Regions from separate parts of the Proteus sp. CA142267 genome, predicted to be linked through region 1. Evidence: predicted binding sites of a transcription regulator. Region 1 holds the regulator's gene; the other holds the start of a gene.
What was found. Region 1 encodes CRP, which controls carbon source genes, mostly activating them, when cyclic AMP is high. Its sites were predicted from a motif close to ATGTGANNNNNNTCACAT; they were not measured.
Positions count from the first base shown of each region.

Region 2: msrB (peptide-methionine (R)-S-oxide reductase MsrB) is a predicted target of CRP. The motif match lies at 2,211-2,228, and genes of this name have one in related genera.

Region 1 covers NZ_QPMG01000009.1:156,706-167,287, reverse strand. Annotated here, with positions in the region: gene C0T34_RS14745 (SIS domain-containing protein) at 27-887, opposite strand; gene C0T34_RS14740 (LysE family translocator) at 1,603-2,208, opposite strand; gene C0T34_RS14735 (hydrolase) at 2,308-3,288, shown strand; gene C0T34_RS14730 (YheU family protein) at 3,285-3,506, shown strand; gene C0T34_RS14725 (phosphoribulokinase) at 3,572-4,441, shown strand; gene C0T34_RS14720 (OsmC family protein) at 4,531-4,938, opposite strand; gene crp (cAMP-activated global transcriptional regulator CRP) at 5,252-5,884, shown strand; gene C0T34_RS14710 (aspartate aminotransferase family protein) at 5,979-7,193, opposite strand; gene C0T34_RS14705 (aminodeoxychorismate synthase component II) at 7,311-7,886, opposite strand; gene ppiA (peptidylprolyl isomerase A) at 8,261-8,830, opposite strand; gene yihA (ribosome biogenesis GTP-binding protein YihA/YsxC) at 9,101-9,733, shown strand; gene def (peptide deformylase) at 10,221-10,582, shown strand, end outside.
Region 2 covers NZ_QPMG01000001.1:416,007-426,588, reverse strand. Annotated here, with positions in the region: gene C0T34_RS01985 (D-hexose-6-phosphate mutarotase) at 8-892, opposite strand; gene gapA (glyceraldehyde-3-phosphate dehydrogenase) at 1,007-2,002, opposite strand; gene msrB (peptide-methionine (R)-S-oxide reductase MsrB) at 2,346-2,783, shown strand; gene C0T34_RS01965 (DUF1315 family protein) at 2,865-3,146, shown strand; gene pncA (bifunctional nicotinamidase/pyrazinamidase) at 3,252-3,896, opposite strand; gene ansA (asparaginase) at 3,919-4,941, opposite strand; gene sppA (signal peptide peptidase SppA) at 5,186-7,042, opposite strand; gene C0T34_RS01945 (NAD(P)H nitroreductase) at 7,587-8,138, shown strand; gene selD (selenide, water dikinase SelD) at 8,154-9,197, shown strand; gene C0T34_RS01935 (DNA topoisomerase III) at 9,202-10,582, shown strand, end outside.

The DNA.
Region 1 (10,582 bases):
TAATTTTTTGAATCAGTTCAAATTTTTTAATTATCTAGGCTATTAATTAATGCCTGTGAACTTAGCACTAATGTCTTCGCACACTCATCACGTTTCTTTAATAACGCCATAAAAATGAGGTCAGTGATCGTGTTTTGTGCTGTACGTGAAGAGATTGAAGCACTTCGCCACTCACCTTCATCCGCAATTGTTTCTAATATATAATCAGAAATTCTTCCTAATGGAGAGTGTTTTTCTCCTGTAATAGCAATGATTTTTGCTCCCTGTTTTTTAGCTACAGAAGCCGCAACTAACATATCTTTTCTTTTGCCACTATAAGAAATAACTATCTGTAAATCCTTTGGGCTTAACATTTGGGCAACAGATATCTGAACATGATGATCTGTTTCAATCAGCGTGGTTATTCCTATTTTTTGTAATTTATAGCTTAAATCTCTTGCGACTAATCCTGAGCCACCAATACCAATAATCTGAACTCGCTGAGCTTCATCAATAAGCTGGATCACCTTTTCAAAATGAAGGTAATTAATTTGGCGCGTTGTATCGCAAATTGAATTATTTTTCTCTTGAGCGAGTTTTTGTGCGATAACCTCTAAACTATCTTCCGAGCCTATTTGATTATGTAATAGGCTAGGGTTTGCCTCTGAATTCGCGTTTTTTCGACCTAACTCTTCACTAATGGCGAGTTTCAAAGAAGGAAAACCTTTGAATCCTATTTTTTGACTAAATTTAACAATAGCAGATTGACTCACACCCATTGTTTCAGCAAGTTGCTGTGACGATAAAGTGATTGTTTTCTCTGGATTATCTAAAATGTAGTCTGCTATTTTTCGCTGATTCGTAGCCATACCCGGCTTTATCCAGGCAATTTTCGTTAATGTCGGCATAATGACAATATCCACTTCGAGTACTATATAGTTATATATTAAGTAATTCTTGGTACAGTATTTAATACCTAAAACAATTAATTTTTTAGAAAAAAAATCAATTCAAAAGAGATAATGAACAACAATAAAGTATAGAAAAAATCATCTTATTATTAGAATACTTGTTTTTATAATAGTTTTATAATTATCTTTTCAATCAGAACGATACTCATCAGTCCCTACATTTATAATACTTAATTTATTCCCCCTCTCTATTTTAAATAATAATTTATTCTTTTAGGTCAATAGAACGATATAAACTTAATCTATTTACTCTTAATAAATTGTTATTTTCAAACACTTCCATTCATTTAATAACAATTCAAAAACATAAACGTAATAAAAATCACTTTAATAGAAATAGTAAAAAGAATAAATAATTCCTATATAAAATAGTTATTTTTCCATTTTAATGGTGTTAATAATGAGAAATAAAAAAATCAAATAGTTGAATAATGAGAACTATATAACGACTAAAAAATCAGTCATTACTTTATACAAGAGAGTACTTTAACATGAATGATTGTGTCAGTGGGCGATCGTAGATCTCTCTTTTTATAGAGGAATACTCTTTTTTTGATACACATCAAGAGAGATCATTTCAACCAATCTTAAAAAAACATCATTTAAATCAAAAAAATTTGATTATCCCTTGATTTATAAGTATTTTCTGAAATTACTCTATCCAAATCAAAGGGACGCAGAGCGCCGTTAATAATCCCATTGAAATATTGAAAACAAACCAAGAGCGTCTGCTTTGTAAAAATAGACTAATTAATGTTCCACCTAATATCCAAACAATACCAGCAACGAAATTAACAATAACCATAACAAGACCAATAGCAATGACAGAGCTAAAATAAGCATCACCCGATAGACTAAAGCTCCCTACTGCACCTAATCCCATCATCCACGCTTTTGGATTTAGAAATTGCAATAATCCGCCTTGAAACCAACTTACTGCTTGTGGTGTTTTTGCTGGAATATCTAAACGCTGATAAGATGATGTCGCTGTTTTCCAAGCAAGCCAAAGTAAATACGCACTCCCGACTATCTTCAATCCGATATGCAGTGCAGGATAAATTATCAATAATGCGGCAACACCAAATGCAGAGCTCAATAAAACGCATTGCATACCCAGCATAATGCCGGCCATTAGCTTTAACGAGCCTTTAAAGCCCACATTTGCCCCTGATGAAGTAAGCAGTAAATTGTTTGGTCCTGGTGTTATCGCTGCAATAAACAGGAAAATAGTTAAAGAAAAAATAAGGCTAATTGTCATGAAGTGTGCTCAAAGATGTGACAGGCGTTTTATTTTCACCGAAAATAGCAGTATGTTATTTAGCAAACAAGTGTTAATTCATTTTGATAGACGGAAAATATGTCTCAATACTTTAATCCAATGCGTTGGGCTAAAAATCCACATTTACAAACGCTCTTACCAAGAATTGTACGTAGGACGCCACAACTTACGCCACATTGGCAACGGCTCAATCTTCCAGACAATGATTTTGTTGATTTAGCATGGAGTGAAGATCCGGCAACGGCACTCGATAAACCGCGCTTAGTCATCTTTCATGGCTTAGAAGGTGGGTTTAGTAGCCCTTATGCTCATGGCATGTTAGCCGCCGCAAAAGAGAGAGGCTGGCTAAGCGTTGTGATGCATTTTAGAGGATGCAGTGGTGAACCCAATAGACAAAATCGCATTTATCACTCAGGTGAAACAGAAGATGCTCGCTACTTCTTAAATTGGTTGAAAAAGGAATTTGGCGAGCAACCAACAGCCGCCGTTGGCTATTCCCTTGGTGGAAATATGCTTGCCTATTATCTCGCTGAAAGTGGTGAAAATGCGGTTGTAGATGCAGCTGTTATTGTCTCTGCGCCATTAATGCTAGAACCATGCTCAACAAAAATTGAACATGGCTTTTCCCGTTTTTACCAATGGTATCTGTTAAAAGAGCTCAAAAGTAACGCAACACGAAAACTTATTCGCTATCCAGAATCCTTACCGATTAGCTTATTGACGATAAAATCCATCAAAAAACTACGTCAATTTGACGATCTTATTACGTCTAAAATTCACGGATTTAAAGATGCATTAGATTATTATCGCCAATGCAGTGCGTTGCCTTTATTAAATAAAATAAAGAAAACGACACTTATCATTCATGCTAAAGACGATCCATTTATGTCTGCGGATGTTATTCCTGATGTCAAAACGCTACCCAATAACATTGAGTATCAACTTACAGAATTTGGTGGGCATGTGGGATTTGTTGGTGGAAAGCTCTCTAAACCGGTGATGTGGCTAGAAAACCGCATTCCTGATTGGTTGGCGACCTATTTGGAGAAAGCAAAATGATAATACCTTGGAGCGAGCTTTCAACTGAAACACTAGACAATCTCATTGAAAGTTTCGTTTTACGAGAAGGTACTGATTATGGTATCCAAGAGAAAACGCTTGAACAAAAAGTCGCCGACGTAAAAAAACAACTTAAATCCGGCGAGGCCGTGTTGGTTTGGTCTGAACTTCATGAGAGCGTCAATATTATGCCTGCATCGCAATTTCGCTCTGATTAGTTATTCAAAGTCAGCGATGTATCGCCATCAATAAGGGCCAACCTTATTTAGCAAAAGGATAACCTATGTCAATTAAGCATCCTATCATTGCAGTGACTGGTTCAAGTGGTGCAGGAACTACCACAACAAGCCAAGCTTTTCGTAAAATATTCCAACAACTCAATGCAAATGCTGCATTAATTGATGGAGATAGTTTTCATCGCTATACCCGTCCTGAAATGGATATGGCGATAAGAAAAGCCAGAGAACAAGGTAGACATATCAGTTATTTTGGCCCTGAAGCAAATGATTTTAGCTTACTGAGTAAGACCTTAAGTCAATATAGCGATACAGGACAAGGGCAATCTCGCAAATATCTACACTCTTATGATGAAGCAACCCCTTACAACCAATTACCAGGAACATTTACTCCTTGGGAGCCATTAGCTAGTAATACTGATGTTCTCTTTTATGAAGGATTGCACGGCGGCGTTGTTACCAACGAACATGATGTCGCTCAACATGTTGATTTATTGGTCGGTGTTGTTCCTATCGTCAACCTAGAGTGGATACAAAAGCTTATCCGAGACACGACAGAAAGGGGGCACTCACAAGAGGCGGTAAGAGATTCAGTTGTACGCTCAATGGATGATTATATTAGCTACATTATTCCTCAATTTTCACGCACTCACATTAACTTCCAACGCGTTCCGACCGTTGATACTTCGAACCCTTTTTCTGCCAAAGCAATTCCCACTCTTGATGAAAGCTTTATTGTTATTCGTTTTCGTGGCTTAACTGATATTGATTTTCCCTATTTACTTGCGATGTTACATGGCTCGTTTATGTCAACAATAAACACTATTGTTGTACCGGGCGGGAAATTGGGATTAGCGATGGAATTAATTATGGCACCATTAGTCAAAAAATTATTAAATGGCGAAAAGATAAGTTAACCAAAATAAAATTTGTCTCTATAAAAATAATATCCCTTAATTAATGGGATATTATTTTTCAAATTAAACTTTATTTTAAAATATCAAAATTAGTCAATATCTTTTATTTCAAATGAATGCGTAATATTGGCTGCTTTTCCTAACATTAAAGAAACAGAACAATATTTTTCTGCGGATAATTGAACTGCTCGTTCTACAATTTTATCCGTTAATTCTTTACCTGAAACAATAAAATGTAAATTGATATCAGTAAATAAACGAGGGGCTTCTTCGCGTCGCTCTGATGTTAATTTCACTTCACAATCAGTCACTTGGTGACGACCTTTACGTAAAATGCTTACGACATCAATAGCGCTACATCCACCCGCAGCAATTAATACCATTTCCATTGGGCTTGGGGCTTTATCACCCGAATTCCCATCCATCATAATTTGATGGCCTGATGAAGATTCACCGACAAAAGATAAATCTTCAACCCACTTAACTCGTGCTTCCATTTATTTTCCCCCTAAAGATGACAGAAACTAAAAGAGTACATTCTCATAATTCAACTAGCAATTAGCAAATAGGTTTATTATGCTGACTGCGTAAAACGAGACTTAATGCACTAATTGTGTTAAAAACAATATCTGCTTGATGATAGTGGTTAAGATCAATGCATTATTTTCTCATTTATTATAATCTACTCCATATTAACTTACCGTGTTCTCAGGAAGTTAATAGGTAAAGATAGGATTTTTAAGCACGCTGTCTCAAAAGGGAACCTATCCGTTTTGAAAGGCTGCATTTAACGTACAGAGGATAACGCGAATGGTTCTCGGCAAGCCGCAAACAGACCCGACTCTTGAATGGTTTTTGTCACACTGCCATATTCACAAATATCCATCCAAGAGCACGCTGATCCACCAAGGTGAGAAAGCGGAAACACTTTATTATATTGTTAAAGGTTCCGTGGCTGTTCTTATTAAAGATGAAGAAGGAAAAGAAATGATCCTCTCCTACCTAAATCAGGGGGATTTCATCGGTGAACTTGGATTATTTGAAGAAGATCAAGAACGTAGTGCATGGGTTCGAGCAAAAACAGCCTGTGAAGTAGCAGAAATTTCCTATAAAAAATTCCGCCAATTAATTCAGGTTAACCCTGATATTCTGATGCGCCTTTCTGCTCAAATGGCGAACAGATTACAAACAACATCAGAAAAAGTAGGTAACCTTGCTTTCCTTGATGTAACAGGCCGTATTGCACAAACCTTATTAAACTTAGCAAAACAACCCGATGCAATGACGCATCCTGATGGCATGCAAATTAAAATTACACGTCAGGAAATTGGTCAAATCGTTGGTTGTTCACGCGAAACTGTAGGCCGTATTCTGAAAATGCTGGAAGATCAAAACTTGATCTCCGCACACGGTAAAACTATCGTCGTTTACGGGACTCGCTAAGTTTTCCCGCTCGAAACAAACAATAGCCCATAACAGGGCTATTGATATACTTTTTGTTAAACCCCATCCTCGTTGATGGGGTTTTCAGTTGATACTATCCTTTTACAAATTCTGCAATAGCCGCTTTCAATGCCACCATTCCTTCTTGCAGTTCTTCTTGAGTAATAATTAACGACGGTGTAAAACGCATCACATCAGCCCCTGCGTTTAACATCATTAAGCCATGTTTAGCAGCAAGACCGAGTAACTCTTTGGCTTTACCTTCATATTGTGGCGCTAATTGCGCTCCTATCAACAAACCTTGTCCACGGATTTGCGAAAAGACCTGGTACGTTTGATTGATTGCCGCCAGTTCATCCACAATCCATTGATAGCGCTTTTCTACACCCTCAAGTACCTCTGGTGTATTAATTAAATCAAATGCGACATTACCCACTGCACAAGCTAATGGATTGCCACCATAGGTTGTACCATGCGTTCCAACACCCATTGCGGAAGCTATCTCATATGTTGTTAACATCGCACTGAGTGGAAAACCGCTTCCCAGCGCTTTGGCGGTTGTAATAATGTCTGGTGTCACATCATAGTTCATATAGGCAAACAGTTTACCTGTACGCCCCATACCTGTTTGTACTTCATCAAGAACAAGCAGAGCTTGATGCTTATCACACAACCGACGTAGCCCTCTCATAAACTCAGGTGTTGCCGCTGTTACGCCACCTTCACCTTGAACTGGCTCTAAAACAACGGCACAAGTGTGGTCATCCATAACCGCTTTAACAGCATCTAAATCATTAAACGGTACATGCACGATATCGGCAGGCTTAGGACCAAAACCATCCGCATATTTAGGTTGTCCACCAACCGATACTGTAAACAGCGTTCTGCCATGAAATGCATTGTGAAAGGCAATAATTTTAGTTTTATAAGGGCTATGGCGAGTAATGGCATAATGGCGAGCCAATTTAAATGCGGCTTCATTTGCTTCTGCACCCGAATTGGCAAAAAAGACACGTTCTGCAAATGTGTTATCTATTAATTTTTGTGCTAAACGTAATGCAGGTTCATTCGTAAAAATATTACTGACGTGCCAAAGTTGCTCACTTTGTTCTTTCAAGGCTTGATTTAGAGCTGGATGAGCATGCCCTAGTGCTAAAACCGCAATACCACCAGCAAAATCGATATACGATTTTCCTTGCTGATCCCAAACACGGCTACCCATCCCTTTGACAGGAATAAATTCTGCGGGTGAATAAATTGGCAACATTACTTGATCGTATGTTGCCCTATTGATGCTTTGATTTGTCATTACCCCACCTGATCGTTACCCATATTCAATATGAAAATATAATCACTAAATATGAATAAAAAATCAAATGTGGTTTTGTATAAAAAGACGTTATTTCGCTATTTAAATGCTATCCATTTAATATTTAAGGAAATTATTTAATAGCTCATGTCCTTGTTCACTTAAAATACTTTCCGGGTGAAATTGAACCCCTTCAATTGGCAGTGTACGATGGCGAATTCCCATAATTTCATCAACATTTCCATCATGTTGGCTCCATGCCGTCACTTCAAAAGGTACTGGTAATGTTGTCGCATCAATCACCAAAGAGTGGTAACGCGTCACACTTAAAGGTCGATTAAGTCCCTTAAAAACACCTTGTTGATTATGATGTATTAATGAATTTTTACCATGCATCACTTCTCGTGCTCTGATAACCGATGCACCAAAAGCTTGCCCTATCGCTTGATGTCCAAGACAAACCCCAAGAATAGGAATTTCACCGGCAAACCGCTGTATAACCTCAAGAGAGATACCTGCTTCATCAGGAGTACAAGGTCCTGGCGAGATAACAAGATGTGCTGGCATCATCTTTTCTATCTCTTTAAGTCCGATCTCATCGTTACGCTTAACAACAACCTCAGCACCCAATTCACAGAAATACTGATAGAGGTTGTAAGTAAACGAGTCGTAATTATCAATAAGTAACAGCATATTAGCCTATCCGACTGATTTTCTTATCATTATCTATTTTATTACTATTTTAAAGCGAGTGTAGATTTGCCAAAATAGTTCGTTGTTTAACCGACTTGGGTACAACAAAGCCGATTATCATAGCACAGGTATAAAATATGAATAGTAAGCAAGAAAACCTGCTGATTTATTGCGCAATAACAAGAATGACGGTAATTGATGATGAATAGAGTGATTAATAGCGTAGTGAATACTTATTGCAGGAGATCACACGAAAAAAAGAAGGATAAAAAATATTTTTTTCGCACTAAAAAACCCGGAATGAAAACATTCATTCCGGTTTATATGCATTTTATCTTATTAGAATAAGTAGATATCCTATTCTAATAATGCGTTTATTGTTTTACGACTTCCGCAGATAAAATTGTGACCGTTTTTACTGGCACATTTTGGTAAGGCCCAATATTACGAGTTGGAGTTTGTGAAATTTTATCGACTACATCCATTCCTTTCACAACTTTACCAAATACGGCATAACCAAAATCACGTTGGCCGTGATCTAAAAATGCATTGTCAGCCACATTAATAAAGAACTGGCTGGTTGCACTGTTTTTATCTGACGTGCGCGCCATGGCAATAGAACCTTTTATATTGCGTAATCCATTGTCGGCTTCATTTTTAATTGGCGCTCTGGTTTGTTTTTGCTGTAAATCAGCAGTAAAACCACCGCCTTGAACCATAAAACCAGGAATAACACGATGAAAAGTGGTGCCGTTATAGTACCCATCTTCGACATACTGAATAAAATTTTTCGTTGTAATTGGGGCTTTTTTATTATCCAGTGATATTTCAATATTGCCTTCAGAGGTGACTAATTTAACGAAGGTTTCTCCCGTTGCCATTGCAAAAGTCGCTGTTGTTAAAGTGCAAGCGGTAACGAAGGTGACAAGAAAACGTTTTAACATGCAGGGATCCTTTACTTTAATAGTCTACAACTTACTTAATATGCAGCGATTCTAATTCGCTGAGGTAAATAGTGCCAATCATTTACCTTTATTTACGCTCAATAAGTCTAATTACGTTATAACAGGGTAAATTTTAATTTTTAAGCACTGTTATAAGTCATTAAATTGCGCCAAAATAGAGCAAATAAATATTTTAGATATTCATTTTCATGCAAAATTGAAATGAGTATGCATGAAAAGCCGCATTATTTCAGAGAGGTTTATACCATAATGGCCCAATTTAACTACCAAAAAGCACATTTCATTATCAGTGCGCCTGATATCCGCCATTTACCACTAGATACAGGAATTGAAATTGCCTTTGCGGGTCGCTCTAATGCCGGTAAATCCAGTGCTTTAAATGCGTTAACCCAACAAAATGGATTAGCCAGAACCAGTAAAACGCCAGGCCGTACTCAATTAATCAACCTTTTCCAAATTGAAGAAGGTTTACGCTTAGTCGATTTACCCGGCTACGGCTATGCTCAAGTTCCTGAAGAAATGAAACGTAAATGGCAACGCTCTTTAGGTGAATACCTACAAAAAAGAGAATGCCTAAAAGGTGTCGTTATTTTAATGGATATTCGTCATCCATTAAAAGATCTCGATATGCAAATGATTGACTGGGCTGTAGGCTCAGAGCTTCCTACTCTCGTTTTACTGACTAAAGCAGATAAACTCGCATCAGGTGCGCGTAAAAAGCAGTTAATGAGCGTACGTGAAGAGCTGGCAAATAAAGTAGGCGATATCCGTGTAGAATATTTTTCATCATTGAAAAAAATTGGCATTGATAAGCTACGTAACACACTTAATGAATGGTTTTCAGGTTCAGAAGAACAACCTACAAATGATGACAACGCTTAATTATCTTCTTTTTTCTCAACGATAGCGTTCTGTTCTTCTATTGATAAAAGGGAAATCACTTTTCCCTTTCACTTCTCGCATAACCCCCACTCCAGCGAATTTTAGGCAAAAAAATGCCCCAGTCGAAATAAAGTCGACTGGGGCAGCTAATATTCAGCTAAATCCGATTACGTGAAGTAAAAGGTCTGAAAGATAGAACATCTTACCTCTGTACCCTACGAGAGATAATGTACTCTATTTTATTGGTTAATAAAAGCCCTTTTGTAATTTTTTTTCACATGCAGACACGATTCAGCTATGTGTTTATGTATTCAAACCATAAATAAATGTAGTTTAATTACATAATTATGAGACTTTAATCACTTACGTGAATATGATTAAAAATAGAACAAATCACACAAAAGGTGCGGTTTATCCTTAATGATTTTGTGATACGCTTATCGCGAGACCGTAGTAAATATGTAATTAGCGATAAAATGAGGTATCCATGGCTGTATTAACGCTCCTGCGTTTTCCAGATGAGCGTCTGCGCAGAGTCGCAGTACCAGTGGAAAAAGTAGATGACGAAATACGCACATTAATCGATGACATGATTGAAACCATGTATGCAGAACGAGGTATTGGCTTAGCGGCACCTCAGGTTAATGTATCTAAACGCATTGTTGTAATTGATGTTTCTGAAAACAGAGATCAACCGATTGCACTTATCAATCCTGAAATTATCAGTACTGAAGATGAAGTGATGGATATGATGGATGGGTGTCTATCTATTCCAGATTCTTTTGCCCCAACAGAGCGTTACCGCTTCTTAAAGGTTAAGGCATTGGATAGAAATGGTGATGAAATTGA
Region 2 (10,582 bases), on a different contig from region 1:
CAATACTTTATTTTTCAGCAATATTCTTACGAACTCGGACTACCAAAGATAAACGGCCGGGATGAACGTTATCTGGTTTTAATGGCTGGTGGATACGTGCGGTTTCTACACAAGCCATTTTACGATAACCGCCAGAACTCATATCTTTCATTGAGCTTGCAAGCTCTGCGCCGGGGTTCCAACACACGACATCACTATGATGATAATGATGAACTTCAATTGTGCGATCCCAACCATCATCATGAATGAGATTAAAATCATCAGGCTCCGTATAAAGCCTGTCAGTGCGTCCATTAAAGCGTAATGAGGTTTCATCAGTGTAAACCTCTTTATCTGCCACTGTGTCAATGTAGTGGCCTCCTAGGCCGGTTACAAAGACATTATCGATATCACTCACATTAAAGTAAGAGTGAAGAGCAGCTGTCGCTTCATAATCACCATAAGATTCTAATTCAATCTCACAGGTTGCTCCTAATTTAAAACGAGCAATAACAGTAAAGGGATGAGGCCAATATTTTTGTGTTTGTTGACTCTCTTTTAATGTCATGGTGACGAGGACACCATCATCTTGTTCTGTATGAGCACTAAATTCCCAAGGAAGAATACGTGCAAATCCATGACTTGGTGTACCAGCTGAAGCAAACCAAGGCCAGCAAATAGGAATACCGCCACGAATGGCAACACCAGGAGTGAAGAGAGAGGCTTCACTTACCCAAAATACAGGATGCTCTTGTGCGGGCTGCCAAGCGATTAAATGTGCACCTTGAAGGCTGATAGCTGCGCGTACTTTAGGATGTGAAATAACAAGGATAGGAAGCTCGCCTAATTGCCGACGACTTAAGTAAGGTGATATTTGTTCAATAATCGGCAAAGAAAAAATTTTCTCATTCATTATCTTATGACCTTATGTCACTGACTATTTCAATACAATAAACTGACTGGCTAGAAAATAAAAGAGCCACCGAAAAGGTGGCTCTAAAAGAAATCGTGACTTTCTAAACTCTAATTATTTAGAGATATGAGAAATCAGATCCAGAACTTTGTTTGAATAACCAACTTCGTTATCGTACCAAGCAACTAATTTAACAAAGTTGTCATTCAGCGCGATACCTGCTTTAGCATCAAATACTGAAGTCAGAACTTCGCCGTTGAAGTCAGTTGAAACAACTGCATCTTCAGTGTAACCCAGAACGCCTTTCAGTTCGCCTTCAGCTGCTGCTTTGATAGCGTCACAGATTTGAGCGTAAGTTGCTGGTTTTTCCAGACGTGCAGTCAGGTCAACAACAGAAACGTTAGGAGTAGGAACACGGAAAGACATACCAGTCAGTTTGCCATTCAGTTCAGGGATAACTTTACCTACAGCTTTAGCAGCACCAGTTGATGAAGGGATGATGTTCTGAGAAGCACCACGACCACCACGCCAGTCTTTTGCAGATGGACCATCAACAGTACGTTGAGTTGCAGTTGTTGCGTGAACAGTCGTCATCAGACCTTCAACGATACCGAAGTTGTCGTTGATAACTTTAGCTAAAGGCGCTAAGCAGTTAGTAGTACAAGATGCGTTAGAAACGATATCTTGGCCTGCGTATGATTTATGGTTTACGCCCATTACGAACATTGGAGTGCTGTCTTTTGAAGGACCAGTCAGAACAACTTTTTTCGCGCCAGCTTGGATGTGTTTACGAGCAGTTTCGTCAGTTAAGAACAGACCAGTTGCTTCTGCAACAACGTCAGCACCGACTTCGTTCCATTTCAGATTTGCTGGATCTCTTTCTGAAGTTACGCGGATGGTTTTACCATTAACAACGAGGTGGCCATCTTTTACTTCAACAGTACCGTTGAAACGGCCATGAGTTGAATCGTATTTCAGCATGTATGCCATGTAGTCTGCGTCTAACAGATCGTTAATACCTACGATTTCGATATCTGAACGTTCTTGAGCAGCACGGAAAACGATGCGGCCGATACGACCAAAACCATTAATACCTACTTTGATAGTCATATGTATTCCACCAGCTTTAATTTAGTGAATTAAAAAGTTGCTTCTAAAGTTACCAAAACCGCGCCAATCGTCAAGCGGAATCGTGTCAATAATTGCAAAAAATCAATTAAAAAAACACTTTTCGCTTAAAGATTGGTCGTTTTAGCCAAATGTTACGCTGTGTATTATCGGGATCAGCGCCGATAAATGAAGTTACCTTTGCTCTGTTATGTGAAATTCATCACATTTCAAAAACTAAAGATTACTCTTGATGATTTTAGACTATATTTTTCAGATTTGTTGTTAAATCTTTGTTATTATTCACTGTTGTTTTAAAAAGCATTTTTCTGGGCAAGAGGTCGATATGGCAGATAATGAAAAGAAAGTGAATATTTCAAGTAATAACAATCACCTTGATTTATCAACACTCAACGAAATGCAACGTTATGTGACGCAACAGCAAGGCACAGAACCTCCGTTTAGTGGTAAATTATTACACAATCGTCAAACAGGGATTTATCACTGCTTATGTTGTTCGGCTCCTTTGTTTTATTCAGAGACGAAATTTGATGCAGGATGTGGTTGGCCTAGCTTTTATCAACCAGTTAGTGATAATGCAATTCTCTATGTTGATGATTTTTCTCATAATATGAAAAGAACTGAAATACGTTGCCAGCAATGTGATGCACATTTAGGCCATGTTTTTAATGATGGCCCAGCCCCTACAGGGGAGCGTTATTGTGTTAATTCAGCATCTCTTTCATTTACGAATAGTGAAACAGGCGAAAAACAAGTCGGTTAATCCAGTTAAATTAACAAAATAATAACAATAGAAAAAACGATTCAGCCATTTCAATAGATTATTTAGTTTATGGAGCAATCAATGGAAGTTAATGAACTTATTTCGATGGTAACCCCTGAAATTTACCAACGTATTTCAACCGCAGTTGAACTAGGTAAATGGCCTGATGGCGTTGCATTGACTGATGAGCAAAAAGAACATTGCATGCAGATTGTTTTATTATGGCAGGCGAAAAATAACCACACGCCTGAGCATATGACAGTGGGAACCAATGGGCAAATTACCATGAAGAGCAAACAGGAATTAAAAGCTCAGTTCCAATCTGAACGTTTAGCAACACTAACACCAATGGATGATGACTAAAACGTGTATTGAATGGATAGAATAGAGATAAAAAGGGGAAATTATTAATCAAATTGGTTAAAATTAACCCCTTTTTGTTTTATGAAGATGAAGAAAATAACGAACCTATTGATTGTTACGATTAAGCCAATGTACTGAATCAATTAATACCGCACCTTTTGCCTGCATCTCTTCTAGCGCTTTTTCGCTATCATCATTTTGAATATTTACACCGCGACAACCGTCTGTAATGACTGAAACTTGATACCCTAATAACAACGCATCTAGCACTGTAAATTTGACACAGTAATCCGTAGCAATTCCTAAAATATAAAGATGTTTTATATTCAGTGTCTGCAAAAGAGTGTGTAAACCTGTCTGATATTCATGGTCGTTATCAAAAAAGGCACTATAACTATCAATAAGACGATTTTGCCCTTTGTAAATAATATGATTAATCAGTGCTTGGTTTAATTCAGGGTGAAATGCAGCGCCATAAGAATTTTGTACACAATGCACAGGCCACCACACTTGTGGTAATCCATTAAGCGTTCCAATTTCCCCTACAACAGTGCCTGAATTTTCAGCAAAGCTAAGATGATCGGCTGGATGCCAATCTAAACTAGCAATAATGGGATTTTTAGATTGCTTAAAATCATAAATAAGTTGGTTGGCTGTTTGTATTACTATATCGCTTTCATTAACAGCTAATGCACCACCAGTACAAAAATCGTTTTGTATATCAACCAATAACAGTGCGGAATTTTTCACCAATTTTACCTTTAGATTAAACTTAGTCGTTATCGTCTAATGTCATTTCACCGCGAAGGTTTTGTTGCATTAGTCGGCAGATCTCAGTGTAATTATATTGTTGGCTAAGAAGATAATGCAGTTTAGTTAATGTTGCTTCAAATGTCATATCAAAGCCACTGATCACACCCACTTCCGCTAATGCTTGACCTGTTGCATAACCTTCCATATTCACTCGACCAGAAATACATTGTGTAAGGTTGATAACAACAATGCCACGCTCTGTTGCTTCACGTAGGGTTGAAAGTAGAGCAGGATGCGATGGCGCATTACCGACACCATAAGAGCGCAATATTAAGGCTTTTACAGGTTGCATCAGGATATTTTTAACAACTTCATCTGAAAGACCTGGATAAATGGTGACAACACCAATCGGCTGAGGCGTAATATTATGTGCAGTAAATTTCCCTTTTCCTTTTGGAAATGAATTAATTTTAAATTGTTTAATATTAATACCCGCTTCTAACAGTGGGGCGCTATTTGGTGATGCAAAGGCGTTAAAACCATCTGCATGGGCTTTTACTGTGCGATTTCCACGATACAGCGTGTTATTAAAAAATAGCGCTACTTCATTAATTGGGTGATGTGCTGCAAGGTAAAGCGCATTTAATAGGTTTGTTTGCCCGTCAGAGCGTAAGGCTTCTAAAGGAATTTGAGAGCCAGTAACGATAATCGGTTTGCTAAGATTCTCGAACATAAAAGAGAGCGCTGATGCGGTAAAGGCCATGGTATCTGTACCATGAAGAATAACGAACCCGTCATAGTTGTGATAATTTTCATTAATATCATCAGCAATGGATTGCCAATCTTCTGGTGTGATATTTGAAGAATCAATTAAAGGAAGGTGCTCTTTGATTGTGAAATCAGGCATCTCCTCACGGTGGAATTCTGGCATTTTAGCTAATTGGCGTTGTAAATGTCCTGATACAGGAATATAGCCATGTTCAGAATGTTGCATACCAATAGTACCGCCAGTATAAACAACGTAGATTGATTTCTTTTGCATCAGACAAAGTACTCTTATTAAGCTGTGAGAAATACCTGATTATAGGGAGTTTGCAGAATAAAAAAAGGAAAGGATGCTAAAAAAAGAAAATAGAGACTGACTAATATTTACTTTAAATCATTGTATTAAAAATAGTTTGAATATAGACGAACAAAAATCATTCATCAGAATATCATTCTATCAAAAGCCAGAAAAAAGAGAGAAATACACCTGCTCAGTGTGAACAGGTGTATCAGTAGAAAGACTATTGAATATCACCACAAGATAAACAATATGCATAGCGATTTAGCGGATCGTTCATATTGCGATAAAACTCTGTCTGTGTTTTAACTTCTTTTAAAACAGGCGCAGGAATATAAGCTTGTAACGGATCAGGAAGAAGTGCTTTTGCGTTAGACGACAAGCTCATTATAATCTGCTCAGACAGGCTTAGTTCTGGTTTCATCCAATCAATAACAGGTTGGTCAATTTTTGCCATTTTAGCAACAGCATCAATAGCATCATCAAAATCACCAAACTCATCGACTAAACCCACATTCTTTGCATCTATTCCTACCCACACTCGGCCTTGAGCTATACGATCAATTTGAGCGGGTGTTTTTTTACGAGATTCTGCTACTAAATTAAGAAATGTTTTATAACCACTTTCGATATTGAGCTGTAAAAGCTCTGCAAATTCTTCAGGTAGTTTATTTGTGACAGATAATCCGGCTAATGGTGAAGTTGTGACGCCATCAGTATAAACACCAATAGACTCTAAGCTGTTTTCGAAAGTATTAATAACGCCAAAAATACCAATCGAGCCAGTTAATGTTGATGGGCTAGCAATAATCTTACTTGCAGGGGTTGAGATCCAATACCCACCTGATGCCGCTAAACCACCCATTGAAACAACCACATATTTTTTCTGTTGCTTAAAGGCAGCAACTTCACTACGTATTTGCTCTGATGCAGAAACACTACCACCAGGGCTATTTACACGTAATACAAGCGCCTTAATATTTGGATCTAAACGTGCTTGACGAATTTGATTAGCAATAGTTGACCCTCCCGCAGAGCCCGGGATACTTTCACCATCAATAATGGCACCTTGAACAACGACTACGGCAATATTCCCTTCATCATTTGCAGGTAATGATGAGGTTAGCGTATCGGCATAATCATAAATGCTGATATTGTTAAATTGTTGGTTCTCTTTATCCCACTGAAAGGTTTCTGTCATATCTGCTTCAAATTGAGCGTATGAGCTTACAGAATCCACTAATTTACGATTTAGCGCATAAGTTGCGTTATCCCCATCCGCATTACGTAGCTGTGCAATCATCTCTTTTGCACCAGGGAAAACATCTTCTGTGGTAATGCTACGGTTTTCTGCAACTTGGGTTAAATATGTAGACCATAGTGCATTAACTAAACGTAATGACGCTTCTCGAGATTCTGTAGACATGTCATTACGCATTAATGGCTCAACCGCAGATTTATACGTTCCGACGCGGAAAATATGAGTGCTGACTTTTAAGTTTTCTAACAGTGTTTTGTAATAGAGATTTTGAAAGCCATAACCATAAACACCCACAGCCCCCTGAGGTGTGAGATAAATTTTATCTGCATAAGAGGCGAGATAATATTGTGGCTGACTGTAATAGCCACTCACTGCAAAAATCGGTTTACCTGTCTTTTTAAATTCATTAAGTGCTTTACCAATATAATTTAGCGAGGGCTGATCTGCGCCTGCAAATTCATCAAGTTTAAGCACCATACCTTTAATTTTTGGATCTTGAGAGGCTAGGCGTAGCGTATCGACAACTTCAAATAATGAATTCTCTTGAAGTTGGCTACTAGAAACACCTAAAAGCTCACGACCAACTTCACCTAAAGGATTTTGGGTTGCAGTTTGGTCAACAATCACACCTTTAAGATCAACAAGAAGGGCACCTTCATAATCCACTGGTTTTTGTGCTTCTTTGCTAATTAAGAAAATACCAATGACCATAAAGAGAAGGAAAAAGAAAATAACGTTTAAGATTAATTTCCTGATAAAGTTAATGGCTTGCCAACTAAATTTTAATATTGCGCCGATTAACTCCATAATTTTATTCATATTATCTCCACATCATGTAAAGCTAAATTTTAATCCTAAACAGTCATGCTAGAATTATTGGTAAGCAGGCTACATCCACATAATCTCATACTATTAAAACAAAAAATGTTGTTAGCAATAGAGAGAATAGCAATAACAATGAAGGAATATTCTAATATAGCTCTTATTGAATGTCTGTCATTGATTTTTAGGAAACCACTAATGATAACTTTTGCTTAAGATGTTATTAAGTAAACATTTATCTTACGTAAAAATAGCTAAATAATTTCACACAAAAAGGCATCAAAGTAATATAGGAATTCATCGAATTAAAAAGAAAAGTAGGATCAAAATAAGTTTAAATTAACTTAGTAAGCCAAGATTAATCATTTTATGAACAATAAATTACAATTAAATAACCACACAGTTGATTTTTAGAAAAATTCCCGCCTAAATCTGTGGATGGTGGTAATATAACAGTTTGTTATACTGCGAATTGATAAGAACTGTCCATCCCCATAAGAATGGGATCTTGCTAAAATAAAATGCTGACAGGAGAATAAAAATGGATGCATTAACACTGCTTTTGAACCGCCGTTCAGCTTCTCGACTGACTACTCCAGCCCCTGATAGTGAAGCCCTCAATACTATTTTACAAGCCGGTATGCGCGCGCCTGATCATGGTGCACTTAAGCCTTGGCATTTTGTTGTGATGCAAAATGAAGGTATAGAGCGTTTTAGCCAGTTACTGCATAAAGCTGCGGTTGTGGGTAATTTAGGGCCAGAAGTTGAAGAAAAAGCAAAAAATGCACCTTTTCGTGCCCCATTGATCATCACTGTTATTGCGAAAGTGAAAGATCATCCAAAGGTTCCTAAATGGGAGCAGGTTGTCGCTGCTGGTTGTAGTGTTCAAGCAATGCAAATGGCGGCGGTTGCTCAAGGATTTGGGGGGATTTGGCGTTCGGGTTCTTGGACTCATGATGCAGTGGTAAGAGAAGGACTTGGCTGTGGTGAACACGACCAGATTATTGGTTTTCTTTATTTAGGCACGCCAGCCCTGAAAGCGCCAATGACGGTTTCTCCTGCTGACTTAACTGATTTTGTGACTTATTTTTAAAAAGGATGGCATGTTATGTCTGAAGCAATTCGTTTAACACAGTATAGTCATGGTGCAGGTTGTGGTTGTAAGATCTCACCAAAAGTTTTAGAAACCATTTTACATAGCGAACAAGCTAAATTTCATGATCCTCATTTACTCGTAGGTAATGAAACCAAAGATGATGCTGCTGTTTATGATTTAGGAAATGGTACAGGTATTATCAGCACTACTGATTTCTTTATGCCAATCGTTGATAACCCTTATGATTTTGGGCGTATCGCTGCAACAAATGCAATCAGTGATATCTTCGCGATGGGTGGTAAACCTATTATGGCGATTGCTATTTTAGGTTGGCCTATTAATAAACTAGCACCTGAAATCGCGCGCGAAGTGATTGAGGGCGGCCGAGCCGCTTGCCAAGAAGCAGGTATTTCACTGGCTGGTGGTCACTCAATTGATGCACCAGAACCCATTTTTGGCCTTGCAGTAACAGGTGTTGTGCCTGTGAGTAAAGTGAAGAAAAATAGTGAAGCTAAAGCTGGGTGTCAGCTCTTTTTAACAAAACCTTTGGGTATTGGTGTATTAACAACTGCTGAGAAGAAAGGTCTGTTAAAACCAGAGCACCAAGGTTTGGCGACAGAAATTATGTGCCGTATGAATAAAGCCGGTTCTGATTTTTCTGATATCGAAGGCGTCACTGCAATGACTGATGTGACAGGATTCGGTTTATTAGGGCATTTAAGTGAGATTTGTGACGGCTCTGGTGTACAAGCCACTATCCATTTCTCACAAGTACCAAGATTACCAGAAGTAGAGTCTTATATTGAACAAGGCTGTGTTCCGGGTGGTACAGGGCGTAACTTTGAAAGTTATGGTCATTTAATAGGTGAGATCACTGAAATGCAACGTAAATTACTCTGTGATCCGCAAACATCAGGTGGCTTATTATTAGCAGTATTGCCTGAAGCGGTTGAACAAGTGAAAGAGGTTGCCTCACGTTTTGATATCGAATTAACTTCTATTGGTGAGCTAACCGCGCCAGTAGCTGGAAAAGCGTTGATTGAAGTGACTAACTAACGTAATGAGATTATTTATTGCAGAAAAACCCAGCCTTGCTCGCGCCATTGCTGATGTATTGCCAAAGCCTCATAAAAGGGGTGATGGCTTTATTCTTTGTGGTGATAACCAGTATGTGACGTGGTGTGTTGGTCACTTACTTGAACAAGCTGAGCCGGATGCATACGACCCGCGGTATGCCCGCTGGTCGTTAGATGATTTGCCTATTATTCCTGAAAAATGGCAACTCAAGCCCCGGGCTGATGTTAAAAAACAGCTAGAAACTATCAAAACACTACTTAAGCAAGCAAAAGAAGTGATCCACGCGGGAGACCCCGATCGTGAAGGTCAGCTTTTAGTCGATGAAGTGCTTAACTATTTAAATATCAGCGAAGACCAAAGAAAACAGGCGCGTCGTTGCTTAATTAATGACTTAAACCCAGCAGCAGTGACGCGTGCTATTGATAAGCTACGTTATAACCATGAGTTTGTACCATTGTGTGTATCTGCTTTGGCACGAGCTAGAGCAGATTGGCTTTATGGTATTAATATGACTCGAGCCTATACGCTTTTAGGTCAACGCAATGGTTATCAAGGTGTATTGTCCGTGGGGCGAGTACAAACACCAGTATTAGGCTTAGTGGTTCGTCGTGATGAAGAAATTGAAAATTTTGTGCCTAAAGATTTCTTTGAAGTTAAAGCACATGTTGTAACACCTGCCGATGAACGCTTTACCGCGATTTGGCAGCCAAGCGAGCACTGTGAACCTTGGCAAGATGAAGAAGGGCGATTATTAAATCGTAAGCTTGCAGAGCATGTTGTTGAACGAATTAAAGATAAACCTGCCAATGTAACGGATTATCAAGATAAGCAAGAATCTGAAATAGCACCTCTCCCTTTTTCGCTTTCCGCATTACAAATTGAAGCCGCAAAACGCTTTGGTTTAAGCGCACAGCAAGTCTTAGATACGTGCCAAAGACTATATGAAACGCATAAATTAATCACTTATCCGCGTTCTGACAGTCGTTATTTGCCTGATGAGCATTTTGCTGGTCGCCATGCCGTTATTAATGCGATTAGCACACATGATGCAAGCCTATTACCGCAAGATACCTTAGATATTGATAAAAAGAATCGTTGCTGGGATGACAAAAAAGTTGATGCCCACCATGCAATTATTCCAACGGCAAAAACGGGTAATATCTCATTAAGTGAAAATGAGAAGAATATTTATTACCTCGTGGCTCGCCAATATCTAATGCAATTTATGCCTGATGCTGTTTATCGTAAATGTGTTATTGAACTTGATATTGAGAATGGCAAATTTATCGCTAAAGCACGTTTTTTAGCGCAAGCAGGATGGCGAATATTATTAGGTGCGAAAGAGCAAGATGCCGAAAATGATG